4 regions of the Geminocystis sp. CENA526 genome follow, and region 3 is predicted to be linked to each of the others. Evidence: predicted binding sites of a transcription regulator. Region 3 holds the regulator's gene; each other region holds the start of a gene.
What was found. The regulator NtcA, encoded in region 3, controls nitrogen genes in cyanobacteria. The targets are predictions, from matches to a motif close to TTTGTANCNNNNGNTACAAA.

Region 1 (5,076 bases), on a different contig from region 3:
ATCGCAGTTTGAGTACAATTTATCATAATGATACTTGATAATGTAATAATTTGTTTCAACAATCCCTATTAGACATCTCCAGAAAAGATTTTTAATTGGCTCTTAGTAAGGGTTTTAACCCTTGTTTTGTTAATTATTGGAGATGCCTTTTGCCTACCTTCATCACTATCTTTTATTCCCTGACTGAGTATAACTTAAACCGCTATTGTCGGGAATAGTCATCTTGAAAACGAACAATATCATCTTCTCCCAAATACTCCCCGTTTTGCACTTCAATTAAGATTAATTTAATCACTCCTGGATTTTCTAAACGATGTGTTGTACACTGAGGCACATAAGTAGATTGATTTGCCCCTAAAATTTTCACCTCATCACCACATTCTACCCTAGCAGTTCCAGAAACTACAATCCAATGTTCACTACGATGATGGTGCATTTGTAGGCTTAAACGATGACCAGGGTTAACCTCAATACGTTTAATTTTATAGCCTGTACCTTCTTCAAGGGTAGTAAAAGTACCCCAAGGGCGAGTTTCGGTAACATGATTGGTTAATGGCTTAAAGATGCTTTCTTTGGGTTGTTCTTGAAGTTGAATCATATTTTTAGTTTAAATTTTATGTGAATAAAAAATACTTACAAATATATAAAATGTCAAATTTTCTCTAGAGATAATCATATAAGATTATATTTTTTTTGTGATCTTAACTTATCTAGGGGGTGCTGAAAAAGTATTTTGATGAAGAGAGGGAAAAGGGAAAAGGGAAAAGGGAAGAGGGAAGAGGGAAGAGGGAAGAGGGAAAAGGGAAAAGGGAAAAGGGAAAAGGGAAGAGGGAAGAGGGAAGAGGGAAGAGGGAATAAATGACAAAAATCAAGGTTTTGATGCATTACACAATAAACAAAAATTATAAGTGTATTGTGAGCAATAAGATTTTAAATACCCTGTTTTTGACCAAAAATTGTGAAAATTGAACACTTTTTAGTTGATGTAGTATGTCCAAACCATCGATTTTAATAGTCTTCTAATTTATTCAGCAAACCGTATCTAGGTTGATTTTTCATTGTACATGATTCATCAAATCTCGATCGAACTCCTCTCTCGAACTTTATTAAAAATCAAGTAGAGGGTGTTTTGTTGGGTTACGCTGTCGCTCACCCAATCTAGGAATTTATTATTTTTCGATCGCACCAAATTGATCAATTAATAACTCTTTGAGTACTCCTTTTAGATCATCACAAGGGATACTTTTTTGTGCTACTTCCCCTAAATGGGCATCCTTGCCAACTTTGCCTCCTAAAAAGAGGTTAACTCCTTCTACTACTTGCCCGTCTTTTTTGGCTTTTGTACCCATTAAACCGATGTCTCCAGCTTGGGCTTGTCCACAAGAATTAGGGCATCCTGTCCAGTGAATACGCACTCTTTGGGGTATGTTTAACTCAGCATCCAATTCTTGAGCTAGTTTTAAGCCTCTTTGTTTTGTTTCCACAAGGGCAAAATTACAATAACGAGCGCCTGTACAGGAAATTAACGATCGAGTTAAAGTACTAGGATTAACAGAATAAGTTTGTAAAATTGGTTCAGCTAAAAACGCCTCTACTCTATCATTAGGCACAAAAGGAATAATAAAATTTTGTTCTACAGTTGCTCGAATTTCTCCATTACCGTAAATATCTGCTAAACGGGCGATTTCATACATTCCTTGAGCGTCTAAATGTCCTACAGGTACATGAATACCGATATAACTATAACCCTCTTGTTTTTGAGGATGTACTCCTAAATGATCCTTTTTGTCTTGGGTAATTTCATCTTCAGGGGAGGCAAACTGTAAAGATTTACCTAATTTTTTCTCTACCTCCAAACGAAAACGATTCATGCCCCATTTATCGACTAACCACATTAACCGTGCTTTACCTCGATTTTCCCTTAACCCTTCTTCTAAACCACACTCACTATACACCGCTAGGATTGCTGTGGAAAGTTCGATGACTTCATCATTAGGTTTTACCCATACATCCATGGGAATCGACTCCGCGCATCGTTGCGCCGACAAATAACCGCCAATTAACACATTAAAGCCAAATTCTCCATCTTTAAAAGCAGGAATAAAGGCAATATCATTAATTTCGGCATGAATAGAATTATCCCTAGCGCCGTCAATGGCAATATTCAACTTACGGGGGAGGTTGCTAAATTCGTAGCTTCCTTTACCTTTGTTGGTGATAACGTCTTGTAATTTTTGATTTAATTCCCTAGTATCAAATAATTCATCGGGATCAATTCCAGCAGTGGGAGAACCTGTTAAGTTACGCACATTATCCATGCCTGATTGAACGGAGGTAATGCCAACATCTTCTAAGCGTTGGAAAATCTCTGGAATGTCTTGTAAATGGACTCCTCTTAATTGGATATTTTGACGAGTGGTAATATCTGCACTGCCGTCTTCACCATATCGATCGATAATATCGGCAAAAGTGCGCATTTGTTCGCTCGTAAAAACCCCGTTAGGGATGCGCAAACGTAACATAAACTTACCCGGAGTGACAGGGCGAAAAAAGATACCAAACCACTTCAAGCGGACAATTAAATCATCCTCCTCCATTGCCTCCCACCCCATTTCGGCAAATTTAGTTAATTCGTCTCTAATGTCTAAACCGTGTTTTGCGGCTTTAACTTTTTCTATCTTATTTAATTTAACTTTTTTTTCCGTTGCCACCGTCATGGTTTAACCTCTAATGATAAAACTTTACAATATAAATTAAAATTAATTACTTTTAAGAAAGTATTTGTTGCTATGCACAACTTAAAACTTCTCAGAACTTACATGATTTTCACAAAAATATAGGGTTTAAGATTCCGTGGCACGGGCTAATATGCCCGTATTTAGCTCAGAATGACGAACTGAGGTTATTATTGTGTAAGTCCTGTTTTTCTTAGTTACTTTGACAACAGATTATTAATTTTATCTTTTACCTTTTGTAATTTTTTATACCGAAACCCGTTATTATGCCTATTTTTGCATAATAGATATGTATTTTTTACATTTTAACCTAAAACAAAAAATAAATTAACTCACAAAAAACAATTTGTTATGCCGATTTATTTATATTGGGGTGAAGATGATTTTGCCATGAGTCAGGCAATTTCCACTTTAAAACAAGATACCCTCGATCGAGACTGGATACAGTTCAATTTTGACAAATTAGCAGGAGATAAAGAGGATTCTATTCTTTCTGCATTGATGCAGGTGATGACTCCTCCTTTTGGTGGGGGCGATCGAGTTGTATGGTTATTTGAAACAAATATCTGTCAAAGTTGTTCAGAAGAATTATTAAGTCAATTACAAAATACAATTCCTCAAATTCCCGACACTACTCATTTTTTGTTAACTACCAGCAAAAAACCAGATGCTAGAATCAAAAGTACCAAGTTAATTACGAAATATGCGAAGGTAGTAGAATTTGCATTAATTTCCCCTTGGCAGACGGAAATTTTAATCAAAAAAGTCGAAGAAGTTGCCCAAGAAAAACAAGTAAAATTAACTCCTTCTGCTATTAAAATTTTAGCTAGTTGTGTAGGGAATGATAGCCGTTTATTGTGGCAAGAATTAGAAAAATTAGCTATTTATCAAGGTAATAATTCAGCCCCCATCGAGGAAGAAACCGTTAAAAGTTTAGTGAATGTTAGCACTCAAAATAGTTTACAATTAGCCCAAGCTATTCTCGATCGAAATATTCCTTTAGCCTTAACTTTAGTACAGGATTTAATTACCTTAAATGAACCAGCATTGAGGATTGTAGCGACTTTAGTGGGGCAATTTCGCACTTGGGCAATCGTCAAAACCATGATCGAATCAGGAGAAAAAGACGAGAAAAAAATTGCTGAATCAGCAGATTTAGGCAACCCCAAAAGAATCTACTTTTTAAGACAAGAAATCAAAGCTCGATCGAGCCAACAATTATTATCTAGTTTACCGATATTATTGGAATTAGAAACCAGTTTAAAACTAGGAGCTGATCCTTTGAATGCTTTAGAAACAAAAGTTATTGAATTGTGCAATGTTTAGTTTTATTTACTCCAAAAGACTGAAATTATTAACCTTAACTATTGTCGCTTTTCTTACCTTTATCTTGGTAAGTTATTTTAGTAATAATCTAACTGATAAACAAGTAATAGGAAAAACTAATTTTTCTCCAGAAATTGCAGAAATTATCGACAAATATAATCTCAAACAACCCCCAAGGGGAGACACCAGATTATTAGTAATTAGTGATTTGAATAGTGCTTATGGTTCAACAGAATACGAAAAAGAGGTAGATTTAGCCGTCAAAATGATTCCTTTTTGGCAACCAGATTTAATATTATGTAGCGGTGACATGATAGCAGGGCAAAAATCCACCCTTACTCCTCAACAAATTCGCGCTATGTGGAAGGCTTTTGACAGTCACATCGCCCAACCCATAAGAAATTTAAACCTTCCCTTTGGCTTTACCATCGGCAACCATGACGCATCGGGCGCTATCCGTAATAATCAATTCACCTTTCAACAGGAAAGAGACTTAGCTGTAGAATATTGGCATAATCCCACCCACAACACTGGGGTTAATTTTCTCGATCGATCGCAATTCCCGTTTTATTATACCTTTGAACAGAACGGAATATTCTATTTAGTGTGGGATGGTTCAACCAGTCGCATCCCTGAAGATAAATTGGTATGGGTAGAAAAAAGCCTTGCCTCGAAAACCGCCCAAGAAGCCAAAATGAGAGTAGTTATCGGGCATTTACCCCTATACGCCGTTGCCAAAGGGAGAGATAAAGTCGGAGAAGTCTTGCATAATCCTGAACAATTAAGAGCATTACTAGAAAAGTATAACGTCCATACTTATATCAGTGGACATCAACACGCCTATTATCCCGCTTATAAAGGAGATTTACAATTATTACATACAGGGGCTTTAGGTTCAGGCGCTCGTCAACTACTTAATACCGACACTCCTCCTCGAAAAACCCTCACGGTAATAGATGTTAATTTTAATGAAGATAGCTTGACAAAATATACAACCTATGATATGAGAACCTTT
Region 2 (5,076 bases), on a different contig from region 3:
CTAAAGAAGAAAGAAATAACAAAAATGACAAAGGCGATAAAACCTTGAGGAATGCCGTTAAGAAAACCACCGATGGTGACATTTAAAAACCAACCCGATACACCCCACACAGAAAAATCAATAGCTAACAAAATTAAGAGGGGACATTTTCCCACCCCAAACCACGATAAAAATGAGAGAAAACTCACATCGTTGTCAGTTTCTATATCTGCATTGACATTTCCTTCTATATCACCATCAATATCCCCGTCAATGTCAGCATCAACATCCATATCGACATCAACATCGACATCCATATCAACATCGGTATCTAAATCTTGCTCATCTCCTCCAGAAATAATCACAAGGAGAAACAGAAAAACACCGATACCGAGAAAAATCCAGTAAGTTAAATTAGCTATATCGAAAAGCATGGTTTTAGGGCAACAAATTAATTGCCGACTAGCTCCTATTTACTAGCTTATCCTTAGATTTAAGATTCGGTTCAAAATGTAAAGAAAGTTATCGATTTATCAAAGAATGTTCGATCGAACCAAAATAATTATGGTTGAAGTTTAATTAATTTTATGACTCCGTTAGAACTTTATCGAGAAACCTGACACCTCCAGTCAACAACTAATTCTATTTTTGCGTAACATCAGTTATTAATTTAACTTAATACTCGATACCTTTTTAATGATGACCATTTCGATCGATAATAAATAGTTGATCCATAGTAAGTATCGATAAAAATGTCCGAAGTTAGAAAAGCTGTTCAAAAACTTTATAACACATATCCTTTTCCACCTGATCCTTTATTAGACGAACCACCTCCGGGGTATAATTGGCGTTGGCACTATCAATCAGCGTATAACTTTTGTACTGGAATGAAACCCCAACAGGAAAAAATTCGTATTTTGGATGCTGGTTGTGGTACAGGTTCAGGCACGGAATATTTAGTCTTACACAATCCCTATGCAGAAATAGTTGCCGTTGACTTAAGCGAAAATGCCCTCGCCACAGCCCAAAAACGTCTCGAAAAATCAGGGGTATTAAACAATTTTCACGGTACAATCACTTTTAAACAACTTCCCTTAGAATCCGCTACTACTTTAGAGGGTACTTTTGATTTAATTAATTGTGTTGGCGTATTACATCATTTACCCGAACCCGAAATAGGTATTAAAGCCCTAGCGGAAAAATTGGCAGAGGGAGGCATAATGCACATTTTCGTTTATGGTGAGTTGGGCAGATGGGAAATTGCTTTAATGCAAAAGGCGATCGCACTGCTACAGGGTGACAAAAGAGGTGATTACACTGACGGTGTGAAGGTTGGTAGGGATGTTTTTGCCACTTTACCCGAAGATAATCGTTTAGTGGTGAAAGAAAAACAGCGTTGGCAATGGGAAAATCAACGAGATGAATGTTTTGCCGATATGTATGTGCATCCTTGCGAGACGGATTATAATATTGACACTTTATTCGATTTTATCAAGGTTTCTGGTTTAGAATTTATTGGGTTTTCTAATCCTGATACATGGCAATTAGAGAGATTAATTGGGAAAAATCAAGACTTAATTAATAGGGCAAATAATTTGACTCCTCAACAACGTTTTCGTTTGATCGAACTGCTCGATCCTGATAATATTACTCACTATGAATTTTTCTTAGCAAAACCACCTTTAAAAAGAGCAACTTGGGCGGATGATGAGTTATTAAAAATGGCTAAACCTGAGTTAAATCCGTGTCTATTTGGTTGGGAAAGTAAGGGGTTATTAGATTATCAATTTCAACCTATAACCCTTGATGATGAGGAGTTTATTTTCATGCAATATTGTGCCAAAAATCCTCAAGCAAATTTAACAGTAAATGATATTATTACCCAAACTAATTTAAGTCTCGATCGAGTTCGATCGATGATCAAAAAACAACTTGTTATGATGAGTGTTAATTCTTAATTCTTAATTCTTAATTTTTAATTCTGACTAACTCATTTTAAATCTACCACCCTTAGCAGGATCAGTCCAATCACAAGAATAACCTTTGGTTTCAGCTACAAACTGATTCCAAGGTACAGCGTCAATGGGTCCATCGGTAGCATAGACAATATCAAATAAACCATCATCTCTCACTTGACCAATACGCACGGTTTTCGCAATATGATGATTAGGTAATAGTGTAACAGGTCCATGAGGAGCGGGGAAAGTTTGTCCCACGGCGCTCGATCGAACTTTCTCAATATCATCTACACCACCGGCGGCTTCAACAGCTTGTTTCCAGAGATATACCATAGTATAAGCCGCTTCCATAGGATCATTCACCACCCGATCTTGACCATATTCTGCCTTGAAAGCCTCGACAAATTTAGTGTTTTCAGGACTTTCAACGGTTTGAAAATAATTCCACGCCGCATAATGCCCTTTGAGATATTCAACCCCAATTTGTTGTACTTCTTCTTCCGCAATACTTACGGACATAACAGGATATTTGTCAGGAGTTAAACCAGCCGCCTGAATTTGCTTAAAGAAAGCTACGTTACTATCACCATTAAGACTATTAAAAATTACACCGCCATCAGGCAAGGCATTTCTAATCTTGGTAATAATAGGGGTAACTTCAGTATTTCCTAAAGGTAAATAATCCTCCCCGACAACTTTACCGCCTTTAGCCTCTAATTGAGCTTTAATGATGGTATTTGCAGTACGAGGGAAAACATAGTCAGAACCGACTAAGAAAAACTCTTTCCCTTTGTTTTCTAATAACCAGTCCACCGCAGGTTCAATTTGTTGATTAGGAGCAGCCCCCGTATAAAATATATTACGAGAACATTCTTGACCTTCGTATTGTACGGGATACCATAACATATGGTTTTTGGATTCAAACACTGGTAATACGGCTTTGCGACTTGCAGAAGTCCAACAACCGAATACTGTAGCGACTTGATCTTGATCTATCAGTTTATTAGCTTTTTCTGCAAAAGTATCCCAGTTAGACTGTCCATCTTCCACAATGGCTTCGATTTGTTTGCCTAAAACCCCTCCAGAGGCATTAATTTCTTTGATTGCTAGTTTTTCAGCATCAACCACACTGGTTTCACTAATTGCCATAGTACCACTGAGGGAGTGTAAAATACCGACTTTAATGGTATCTCCACTGGCGGAGGGTTCTGTAGGAGTTACGGCAGTATCATCGGCGGGTGGAGCATCTCCACAGGCTTTTAACAATAAACTCGTTCCGATCGTAGCAGAGCCATATAAGAGAAATTTTCTTCTACCAAGTCTGGACATGATTTAATTCTTACTATTTTTCTGTGTTAGACTTAATCATGGTAAAGATAAGGTTAATAAAATTATGTATCTTAGGATACATTTTTCTCTAAGGGAAATCGGACTGTGGAACAATTAATCCTGTTCATTCTCAGTTTGACATAAAAAATAAGAAAAAACTCTGTCTTTCCTAATTCCTAATTCCTAATTCAAATTTATCTGCGCCAAGATACTTTAGGTAAAATTTGTTCCATATCAACTCTGCCTTGATACTTTTGAGCAAAGTTAAGTAAAGAATCGAGGAGAGAATCAGAGAGATAATGAGGTTGTAAGCCTAAATCTAATAAGTTAGTATTTTTAGCGTTAAAATAGTGTTTTTCTAACTCTACTCTTGGATTTTCAATATTATTAACTTCCACTTTTAAGCCTAAAGTTGTACCTGCTTTTTGTACCATACTTGCTAAGTCATTGATACTGAATAACTCGGTGAATTGATTAAACACACGGAATTTTCCAGCTTCCGCAGGATTGGCGATGGCAAGTTCCATACAACGTACAGTATCACGAATATCGAGGAAAGCGCGAGTTTGTCCACCACTACCATATACTGTTAAAGGATGTCCGATGGCGGCTTGAATACAGAAACGATTTAAAGCAGTACCGAAAACACCATCATAGTCAAGGCGGTTAATGAGTAACTCATCCATACCTGTTTCTTCCGTTAACACACCATAGACAACCCCTTGGTTTAAATCTGTGGCACGAATACCCCATACTTTACAAGCAAAGTGAATATTATGGCTATCGTGAACTTTACTTAAATGATAGAAACTACCCGGTTGTTTGGGATAGGGTAACACATCTTTACGCCCGTTATGCTCAATTTCAATATAACCTTCTTCAATATCAATATTTGGTGTACCATATTCGCCCATTGTACCCAACTTCACTAAATGAGAATCGGGAAACTCCTCTTTGATAGCATAGAGAATGTTTAACGTACCTACTACGTTGTTAACTTGAGTAAATACAGCGTGTTCTCGATCGATCATCGAATAGGGTGCGCTACGTTGTTCGCCAAAATGTACGATCGATTCTGGTTCAAACTTACGAAAGGCTTTGATTAAAAAATCGTAATTAGTAATATCACCAATAAATAACTCAATTTTTTTACCCGTTAATTCATACCAACGTTGAATCCTTTGCTTAATTGGTGCAATAGGAGTTAAAGTATCGACTCCTAACTTACTATCCCAATGACGACGACCTAAACTATCGAGAATAGCTACATCATAACCTTTATTTGATAAATGGAGCGCCGTTGCCCAACCGCAATAACCGTCTCCGCCTATTACTAATGCTTTCATTTCTATTATTTTTAACTAATTATCAATATTTAGGTAATTTACCAATTATTGGCACACAAAAGATCATCAAAATCTTTTTTTTCTAAGTTTTTTTCTTGAACTTATTACTCTTTACTTTTTCTTAACCAAAAATTTCAGCATAAAACAGCGCCGCTTCGAGAAGTAACGAGTCTTACTTTCTGGCGATAGGCTTTATCCCCCGTTCCAGAAGTCTTGAATACTGTTAATTGATTTATGTCAATTATTTATTAAATAGACTTCTCCAGAAATTATGATTTTATCACCGTAGAACAGGCATCTTGCCTGTATTTTTTAAGATGTCTGTTATAATCCAATTTTTACGTTTGATTTATTCAGCAAATCCTAATTATTTTGATTCTCTCCAAACAAATGATCTAATATCCTCTTATTTTCCGTTTGCAATCCCTTGATTTCTGATTGCATGGTTTTAATATCAGACTGCA
Region 3 (5,076 bases):
GAAGGCTTTGAAGTAGGCGGAGACGAACAACCCAGAGTTTATAATGCTGAAAGTCTTTATAGTCCATCTGATATGGATGTATTGATCGAAGCGGCTTATCGTCAAATCTTTTTCCATGCTTTCAAATCCGATCGTGAAATCGCCTTAGAATCTCAATTACGCAATAAACAAATTACCGTGCGTGATTTTATTCGTGGTTTATTATTATCCGAAACTTTTAAAAGTAGTTTTTACGATAAAAATAGTAACTATCGCTTTGTACAGCACTGTATTCAAAAAGTATTGGGTCGTGAGCCTTACAGCGAAAGAGAAAAAATTGCTTGGTCGATCGTGGTAGTAAATAAAGGGATTAAAGGCTTCATTGATGAGTTATTAAACTCCGATGAATACTTAGAAAACTTTGGTTATGACATCGTACCTTACCAACGCCGTCGTAATTTACCTTCCCGGGAATTAGGAGAAAGACCCTTTAATATTTCTTCTCCTCGTTACGATGCTTACTATCGTGGCGTTCTCGGATTCCCTCAAATTATCTGGCAAAATCAAGTACGCCGTTTCGTACCTCAAGAAAAACAGGCAAAAGCAGGAGATCCTTCTTTATACCTCAATATGGCTCGTAGCATTAATGCTAAACCAGCTCCCACTCCCCGTGTTTCGGCAGGAAATATCAGTTTAGATAAAGTTCCTTACCGCCGTTAAGTTGATTTAAAGTTGATAGTTGATCAGAAATTGAGGAATGAATAATTAGGAAGAGATGATTTCTTGTTCCTAATTTCTAGTTCCCATCTGAGTATTTATACTCAAAAAAATTTCTTAAATATTAAATTTAATAAACAAAATAAAACCCTTTTTAAAACATTTGATAATCTGAAAAAGTAAGAATCAAATTTCATAAAGGGTAATGAAACATTTTTCCGACGACTGGATTAAAGAATGGTGTAATAAAAACGGTTGGACTGATCTGTTTGTAGAACGCCGTGATTATTGGGCTTTTCCTCCTCATGGGGTTATACCTTTGCCCATTCCTAAAGAAACTTTAATTGAAATCAAAGCTGAAAAAGGCTTTTCTCCACAGGAAAAAATTTGGTTGGGAAGTGCTATTATAATTACTTTAACGGCAATACTTTTAACTTATTTTCTCAATTGTCCTATGCCTTTAGTGTTTGCTTTTGCTTTTTGTTCGATCGTGGTGGGACATTTTGAAGTAGAGTGAATAGTGAATAGTGCATAATTTTTAATTCTTCATTCTTAATTCTTCATTCTTAATTCTTCATTCTTCATGAATTGGTGGCGAAAACTAAAAAATAATCCTTTGGCAAAATCAGGGTTTATCATTCTTGTATTTTTTTATGCTATGGTATTAGGTGCGGATTTTATTGCCCCCTATAATCCCTATTCTGCTCAGGAAAATGGTTCTTTATTGCCACCAACTACTATTTATTGGCGTAATCAAGATAAACAATTTATCGGACTTCATGTATATCCTACTACTCAAGGACGAACCGATATAAACACGGGCGATCGAACCTTAGAAATAGACTACACAAAACCTTCTCCCATTCGTTTATTTGTTAAGGGTGAACCCTATCAATTTTTACAAATAAAATTACCTTTACCCCCCACCTTTGACGAGGTAGAAATCTTCTCAGGTTTTACTCTGCAAAGACGTTTATTCGGTACTTTAGGAGAAGGAAAAATTAATCTTTTAGGCACAGATGAACAGGGTAGAGATCAATTTAGTAGAATATTATTTGGCGGAAGAATTAGCCTTTTTATTGGCTTAATTGGCATTTTAATTTCTTTTCCCCTCGGCATGATAATTGGAGGCATTGCAGGTTATTTTGGAGGCATTTTAGACAATATTTTAATGCGACTGGTGGAAGTTTTGATGACCATACCGGGTATTTATTTATTAGTAGCATTAGCCGCCGTTTTACCGCCGAGTTTGAGCAGTGCGCAGAGATTTATGTTAATTATTTTAATTACTTCTTTTATCGGTTGGTCGGGTTTAGCTAGAGTTATTAGGGGGCAAGTTTTAACCCTCAAAGAACAAGAATTTGTGCAGTCTGCTAGATCGATCGGGGCAAATTCTTTCTATATTATTATCAAGCATATTTTACCGCAAACAGCGACTTATATAGTCATTTCTGCCACTCTTTCCATTCCTAGTTTTATCGTGGCAGAATCTGTATTAAGTTTGATTGGTTTAGGCATTCAACAACCCGATCCCAGTTGGGGTAATTTACTGTCATTAGCCTCCAATGCTTCGGTATTAGTTTTACAACCTTGGCTAATTTTTCCTCCTGCTATTTTAATTATTTTAACGGTACTATCTTTTAATTTATTAGGGGATGGATTAAGGGATGCACTCGATCCCAAAAGCATTAGGAATTAAGAATTAAGGGTTCTTGAAACTAAATCGTAATAATAAATATAGTCTAAAGCTAATGATTAGATTCAAAATCTTGATTTTTCATTCTTTAACCTGACACCTGACACCTGACACCTGATACTTACCCTCATCAAAATACTTTTTGTGCACCCCCTAACTAAAACACTTTTTGAGCAAACCCTACTTATTACTCAATTTTTAAGCAAATTGTTGACTTAATGCGACTGGATTATGGACTGTAATTTTTTTCTTGGTAATAGAAATCAAGCCGTCTTGTCTTAATTCTCCTAGTAATCTTGTTACCGTCACCCGTGTTGAACCAATGGCTTCGGCAATAGCCTGATGGGATAGTTTGAGATCGATCGTAACACCATTAAGGCTAGGAATCCCAAAATCTCGACATAGTATCAACAGGAAACTAACTAAACGAGAAGCCATGTCACGATGGGCAAGGGTTTCAATCATTAATTCTGTTTGTAAAATTCGAGAAGACAATCCTTGTAACATAAGTCGTGATAGTTCAGGATTATCTCTTAACGCTCGTTGAAAATGCTCAATAGGGGCTGATAATAATTCTACAGGAGTGAAAGCCACCGCATGATAGAATCGATCGGACTTTTGCCCTGTTACCAAAGACAAAACCCCAAAAACACTATTTTCTCTCAATAAAGCTACTGTTATTTCCTCTCCTGCTTCATACACCCGTGACAATTTGACAGCACCCTTCATTAAAAAATATACCCTTTCTGCTGGATCTCCGGGAAAAAAAATTGTCTTACCACGTTCAAATCTTTCCACTACAGGAGTATAAATTCCAGCTCCAATTTGACGAAATACAGAGGCTAAAGGTTGTTCTTGATTTAAGATTGATTGCATAGGGGATAGTTACTTAATAATATTTAATGTTCGATCGAATAAAGGACACTTTTTATAAGAAGATAAGTAATTGTAAACTAGATAACTATCTATAACGTAATTAGTTTAATCAATTATTGTCAGATATTACAGAAAATTAAAGAAAAAATCAAGAATATGTTAGATTTAAAAGGAAAAAATGCCCTTGTAACTGGTATTGCTAATAATAAATCGATCGCATGGGGTATTGCTCAACAGCTACATAAAGCAGGGGCAAATATTGGTGTCACCTACCTGCCCGATGAAAAAGGGAGATTTGAGAAAAAAGTAGGAGAATTAGTTGCCCCTTTAAACCCTAGCGTTTTTTTACCCTGTAACGTACAAGATGATGCTCAAATAGATGAAACCTTTGCCCAAATTAAAGAAAAATGGGGACATATCGATATTTTAATCCATTGTTTAGCCTTTGCTCAAAAAGACGATTTAGCAGGAGATTTTAGCAACACTTCCCGTGATGGTTTTAAAACAGCCCTCGATATTAGTGCCTATTCTCTCACTCGTTTAGTACAATCAGCTAAACCCATGATGGCATCGGGAGGAAGTATTGTCACCTTAAGCTATTTAGGAGGAGTAAAAGTCATTCCCAACTATAACGTTATGGGTATTGCTAAATCAGCCTTAGAAATGAGTGTGCGTTATTTAGCCTCCGAATTAGGTAGTCAAAATGTAAGGGTAAATGCTATTTCGGCGGGTCCCATCCGCACCCTTGCATCTTCAGCCGTTGGGGGTATTTTAGACATGATTCACCATGTGGAAGCCGTTGCCCCCTTAAAACGTACCGTAACTCAAATCGAAGTAGGCAACACCGCCGCCTTTTTGTGCAGTGATTTAGCTAGTGGTATTACTGGACAAATTATTTATGTTGATGCAGGTTACGAAATAATGGGCATGACTCAAGGGTAATTAGGAATGAAGAATGAAGAATGAAGAATGAAGAATGAAGAATGAAGAATGAAGAATGAAGATTTTTATATAGATTTCTGATTTCTAATAAATATTGGGTTTAAACCTATCTGAAGTACTTTGAGACAACCGTACTTTTTAAAAATGTTAAAAAAAGTAACAATTTAGACAGATTGCTTGACAAAGTTGCGGTTTTAATATCCTTATGTTAGGTTATTTATATCTAATGAATTAATTGAGGAGTAAAACTAATGGAAACACCTACTAAACTGAGTTTGGAACAACAATTTAAGTTGGAAGTTCTCAAAGATCAAGTTAAAAAGTTAAGTCAAGAACAAGCCCAAGAATATTTAATTGAGGTATTTCGTCAGATGATGGTGAAAGATAACTTAATGAAACAATTATTCAAAAATGTGTAAAATTCCCTAGACGTTGTTGTAAATTTGATAATCATTGTATTTCTCGGCAATGAGATTCTTTGTTAACTGTTATCTAAATTCTATGTCTTTTATTTTTTATCTCAACAACGTCTTTTACTGAATTTTTTTATTGTCGCTACATTATGTCTAAAATGTTTAAGCTCGATCGAACTAATCTAACCACGAAAGGACAATTATTAAGCTAGACTATCAACAATGAAGTTTTAATGATCTCGATCGAACGTGAATAATACCAGAAATTTAGATTGGTTTTTAATCTGCTTAATAGTGGGATTAAGCTCCTTTGGTTCTTTAATTATTTATAGTACCCAAAGCTATGAGCAAATATCTGATTGGCAACAACAGCTAATTATGACAGTGGTGGGTTTTATTATTTTAATGGGTTTATCCTATTTTCCCTACGAAATACTATTACGATTTCATTGG
Region 4 (5,076 bases), on a different contig from region 3:
GGGACGACTTTCTTCAAAGTTTTTGGCGGTGATAGTGCCTCCTAAGTAACAACTGGTTATACTTGCCATAGACTCAAAGTTAGTGATAACTTGGGCGATCGTAATTTTTTTCCCTGCTGATCCTTGAAATGATGATACTAATGTAAGTCCTAGGGCAACGGGATCGAACCCTCGATCGAACCGAGTGGTGTTATCATAAGATGCACCGTGAAAAATAGCACCGTTTAAGTGAGCGCCATTCAAAAAAGCCCCACATAAGTCGGCTTTCATAAAATTAGCTTTAGTGAGAAAACTACCTGTAAAATAGGTTTCTTTGACAATGGCTTTTCGGAAATCGCTTTTGGTTAAATAGGCTTTGATAAGGTAAGCCCCCGTTAAGTTAGCACCGCTCAAATTAGCACCGCTCAAATTAGCTTCGTTGAAGTAACAATGACTTAAATTGGCATTGCTCAAATCTGCTTCTCTTAAATCCGCATAACTTAAATCAGAGCCTTGTAAATTAATACCTTTTAATTTGCTATTTCTTAAATCAATTCTTCTCAACTGTAATTTTGGGAATTCTCTTTGTCCTTGATTGTATTGAGTGATTATATCGATCGAATAGTTGCTACTTAACATGGTTTTTGCTCCTTTTTTGCTAAATTAATCTGATTTGAGATGCTTCACTTTTACAGTTTATAAAAGAATTTTTTTATGTTTATTTTTCTTAATGATTTTTTCATCTTTCTTTAATTCTAACGATTTTTATTAAAATATAGGTATATTTTTTTACAAAAGTTTGCTAAACTTTAACCATCTTATAAATAATTATTTTTTCTCAGTATTTCTACAGATAAAATGTAAAAAATTTAAACAGGTTTCATATTGGGTTGAACGATCCTCAGAACTTCTTGATAAATCTGACTACTAATGCGATCGCCTCTTTTACCGTATTCAAGTTTAATGTCATCCACAAAAAAATTAATTTGAAATTGATAGTAGAGAAATCCCTCGTCATGATTTAAAGCTGTCACCCAAATTTGGGGATCTTGCCATTTTTTTCGCTCTTTAAAACGAGATTTAAACCAGTCACTCAACTCTAAAACATAATCATCTAAACGAGTTTCTTCTAATTGAGGATTAATAATTTTTTGGTATAAGCGATAGGTTCTTTTTTTGATCAGGTTTATTTTACGATCCCACTCTTGGGGAATTAAGTAAAGGTCTTCTTCTTGTAAATTGGGGTCTTTCAACCAAAGACGATACCATTTTCTGACTAATTCGATTAATGCTTCTGAATCTTGAGACTCGATAAATTCCTGAAGGAAGGTATCTTGATTTTCTTCTATATTGAAACCAATTAACTCTAAAACTTGTTGATATTCTTGGATAATGTTGGCGATTTCTTCGGAAGTTAAGCCTCCTTTTTCGGCGAATTGTAGTGTCACCACTAAGGCTTCTAAAGAATATTCGATTTCTTCTAGTTTGTCGTTAACTTGTTGTTCTGCTAAGAGTCTTAATTTACCAATTTCTTGTTGTAATTGAACAGATGATTCATTTTCTAGGTAATATCGATCGATCAAACTCAATTTTTGTTCGATATTGGCTAAAGTGTCAGGATGAGCTAAAACCACTTCGGTAATAGTTTTTTGCAGATACTCTAATTCATAATTCGCAGGAATTTCTAAGGTACGAGAATAGTAGAAATAAGAAGTAGGACGACTTAAATTAGTGATATTTTGATTTTGTAAAACACTATTGGGAATATAAACGTCGCAGTGATTATCAAAAAGATAAATTTGTGTCACCCTAACTCCGATACGACATAACATTCCGATCGATCCATCTTCCAGACGCAACACATCCCCGAATTGAAAAGGGGTATCAATCAACAAGACAATGCCACTGAAAAAATTAGCGAGAATATCTTTTAAGGCAAAACCAATAATAAAAGTAGCGCCCCCCAATGTTACCCAAATTCCTGTTAAATCAACGCCAAAAGTTTTTAAGGAAAAAACCCCTCCAAATAAAAAAATGATGACGGGAATAACGGCTTCTACTAAAGGTAATAACACATCATCCCACATTACCTCGGTTTGTTGAGTATATTGTTTCAGATAGTAAATAATTACTTGTTTTAAAAGAGCGACAAGCCAAAAACTGATAATAATGATGATGATGACAGTAAAGATATTTTCGAGAATATTTCGATCGATGATGAAGTGTAAATCTCGAAATGTAAATTTAAGATTAAGTATTGTAAAAACACTGAGAAGGGGATACCCCGATACATTGAGAGTAACCAGAGCAATATCTTTTTCTAACTGACGAAAAAGGGGACGTAAGATAAAAAATAAAATGAGATAGATAATTACAAATCCCACACTTAAAAATCCTAAGTGAACAATAACGGATTGAATTTGAGGAGAAAGGTTAAACCAAAATTCTGGAAACATATTTTAAGAAGCTAGAATTAATTTATTCATTATCCATTGTTAATTATTAATTGTTCATTGTTCATTGTTAATTGTATTTTTCGATACAGAACTTATTAAGTAAAACATACCAATATTTAACAGTTAATTGAAGACTTAAGAGATTAAATCCTCAATTCTTATGTAGTTTTGAAGCAAATCTATACCAGTAAAAATCCATGGTGATGATGTCAAAAAAAATGAATAGAAAAGTATCTCGATCGAAAGATCAAGGAAACTTTATACTTAATTCTATAGCTCGTATCAAAAATGTCTTCTCTCCCTATTGGTTGGCTTGTATTCCCTTAACGGCAATTATCGTTATGGTGTGGAATACCGCAGCAATGGCGCAGGGTTTTGATGGTCCTGAAGATTTAGATCAAGTTAAAATTGTTTTAGATTCCATCTTTTTGTTAGTGTGTTCTATTTTAGTTATCTTCATGAACGCTGGTTTCGCTATGTTAGAAACTGGTTTTTGTCGTCAAAAAAATGCTGTTAATATTTTAGCGAAGAACTTAATCGTATTTGCCATTGCTACCATGATTTATTGGGCGATCGGTTATGGTTTTATGTACGGTGAGGGTAACGGCTTTATCGGTTTACAAGGATTTTTCTTTAATGGTGACGCTACACCCTACGGAGATGAAAATTATCCTGCCGCAATTCCAGCTCCTATCTCTTTCTTATTCCAAGTAGCCTTCGCCGCCACCGCCGCCACCATCGTATCTGGTGCGGTAGCTGAAAGAATCCGTTTTGATGCTTTCTTAATTTTTAGTCTTTTGTTAGTTGGTATTTCTTATCCTATCACTGGTCATTGGGTCTGGAATGGTGGTTGGTTAGATGAATTAGGTTTCAGTGACTTTGCAGGTTCTACTGTCGTTCACTCTGTCGGTGGTTGGGCAGCACTCATGGGGGCTGCGATTTTAGGTCCTCGTCAAGGTAAATACTCTAGTGACGGTAAAGTTAATGCTATACCTGGTCACAATATGAGTATCGCCACTTTGGGGTGTTTAATCCTTTGGATTGGTTGGTTCGGTTTTAACCCCGGTTCTGAATTAGCCGCCACTGCCAATGTTCCCTATATTGCTGTAACCACTAACCTCGCCGCTTCGGCAGGTGCTGTGACAGCTACTGCCACGTCTTGGGCAAAAGATGGTAAACCAGATTTATCCATGATTATTAACGGTATTTTAGCTGGTTTAGTGGGTATTACTGCTGGATGTGCTAGTGTTGGTTATTTTAGTGCCGTTATTATCGGTGCGATCGCAGGTGTCTTAGTCGTATTCTCTGTTGCTTTCTTTGACCAAGTGTTAAAAATTGATGATCCTGTAGGTGCTACTTCCGTTCACTTAGTTTGTGGTATTTGGGGAACTTTAGCAGTTGGTATTTTTGCTACTGATGGAGGCCTATTATTTGGCGGTGGTATTAATTTATTATTCGCTCAAATTATCGGTATTCTAACCATCGGCGGATTTACCGTTGCTTTTAGTACAGCCGCATGGTATGGACTTCAAGCTACTGTAGGCATTAGAGTTCACACCGAAGAAGAAGTGAAAGGTTTAGATATTTCCGAACACGGTATGGAAGCCTATAGCGGATTTGTTAAAGAAGCTGACATTCTTGCCGGTGGTTTTGGTTCTAGTGTCGGAGAAGTTAGCTCTGGTATTGAACTTTAGGTTAATAAATTTTTAAGCCCCGTCTTTGAGAAGGCGGGTTTTTTTATTTAGGGGGTGCACAAAAAGTATTTTGATGAGGGTAGGTATCAGGCATCAGGTATCAGGTGTCAGGTTAAAGAATGAAAAATCAAGATTTTGAAGCGTTATCTCTTCAACAAGTACACAGGTATATTGTGAATAATCAGATTTGAAATGCCCTGTTTTTGAGTAAAAATTGCCAAAAATTCACACTTTTTTGTGAATATAGTGTGCCTAAACCATTGATTTTAATAACCTTTTGATTTATTCAGCAAACCCTAAGTAATGAAATCATTTTCAAGACTTAATAAAAACGGTAAATTAAATGGGTTTTAGCTTACTTTTCTCAATGTAAACATACAATTAATTTTGCTTACCTATGGAAATATTTGAATATATTAACAACTTTTTCAACAACTTCACGGATTCGATCGAACTTTGGGGCATCTGGGGAGTACTGGGGTTTATACTTATTTATATCATCGCCACGATCTTTTTAATACCGGGTTCAGCCTTAACTTTAGGCGCAGGGTTAATCTTTGGAGTAGTAAAAGGCTCTATCTTAGTATCGATCGCATCGGTAACAGGCGCAACCCTTGCTTTTCTCCTCGGACGTTATTTTTTGCGAGGTTGGGTAGAAAAACAAATAGAATCCCAACCTAAGTTTACCTCGATCGATCGGGCTGTGGCAAAAGAAGGCTGGAAAATAGTCGGTTTAACAAGGCTATCTCCTCTTTTTCCCTTCGTCTTTTTAAACTATGCCTTTGGAGTGACAAAAGTATCCTTAAGAGATTATTTCTTTGCCTCATGGATAGGAATGTTACCCGGTACAATTATGTATGTTTATATTGGCTCAATCCCGAAAACTGCCTTAGAAGTAACAACTGGAAATACCGATACATTGAGGTTAATATTAAATATTGTAGGGT

Region 1: the regulator NtcA is predicted to act here: its motif matches at 2,971-2,990, upstream of ACN4EE_RS01450 (ferredoxin--nitrite reductase).
Region 2: the regulator NtcA is predicted to act here: its motif matches at 3,330-3,349, upstream of urtA (urea ABC transporter substrate-binding protein).
Region 4: the regulator NtcA is predicted to act here: its motif matches at 2,506-2,525, upstream of ACN4EE_RS03690 (ammonium transporter).

Annotation. Positions count from the first base shown of each region.
Region 1 covers NZ_JBLZFY010000002.1:142,582-147,657, reverse strand. The annotation lists gene ACN4EE_RS01465 (HesB/IscA family protein) at 1-26, opposite strand, end outside; gene ACN4EE_RS01460 (phosphomannose isomerase type II C-terminal cupin domain) at 203-598, opposite strand; gene ACN4EE_RS01455 (hypothetical protein) at 718-858, shown strand; gene ACN4EE_RS01450 (ferredoxin--nitrite reductase) at 1,170-2,717, opposite strand; gene holA (DNA polymerase III subunit delta) at 3,087-4,061, shown strand; gene ACN4EE_RS01440 (metallophosphoesterase family protein) at 4,054-5,076, shown strand, end outside.
Region 2 covers NZ_JBLZFY010000062.1:8,193-13,268, reverse strand. The annotation lists gene ACN4EE_RS15235 (DUF1449 domain-containing protein) at 1-413, opposite strand, end outside; gene ACN4EE_RS15230 (class I SAM-dependent methyltransferase) at 732-1,937, shown strand; gene urtA (urea ABC transporter substrate-binding protein) at 1,965-3,266, opposite strand; gene ACN4EE_RS15220 (NAD-dependent epimerase/dehydratase family protein) at 3,461-4,612, opposite strand; gene ACN4EE_RS15215 (hypothetical protein) at 4,976-5,076, opposite strand, start outside.
Region 3 covers NZ_JBLZFY010000008.1:2,405-7,480, forward strand. The annotation lists gene ACN4EE_RS03970 (phycobilisome rod-core linker polypeptide) at 1-699, shown strand, start outside; gene ACN4EE_RS03975 (slr1957 family protein) at 902-1,213, shown strand; gene ACN4EE_RS03980 (ABC transporter permease) at 1,280-2,395, shown strand; gene ntcA (global nitrogen regulator NtcA) at 2,591-3,268, opposite strand; gene fabI (enoyl-ACP reductase FabI) at 3,425-4,210, shown strand; gene ACN4EE_RS03995 (NblA/ycf18 family protein) at 4,462-4,629, shown strand; gene rodA (rod shape-determining protein RodA) at 4,873-5,076, shown strand, end outside.
Region 4 covers NZ_JBLZFY010000007.1:22,442-27,517, forward strand. The annotation lists gene ACN4EE_RS03680 (pentapeptide repeat-containing protein) at 1-618, opposite strand, end outside; gene ACN4EE_RS03685 (mechanosensitive ion channel family protein) at 849-2,435, opposite strand; gene ACN4EE_RS03690 (ammonium transporter) at 2,654-4,129, shown strand; gene ACN4EE_RS03695 (TVP38/TMEM64 family protein) at 4,527-5,076, shown strand, end outside.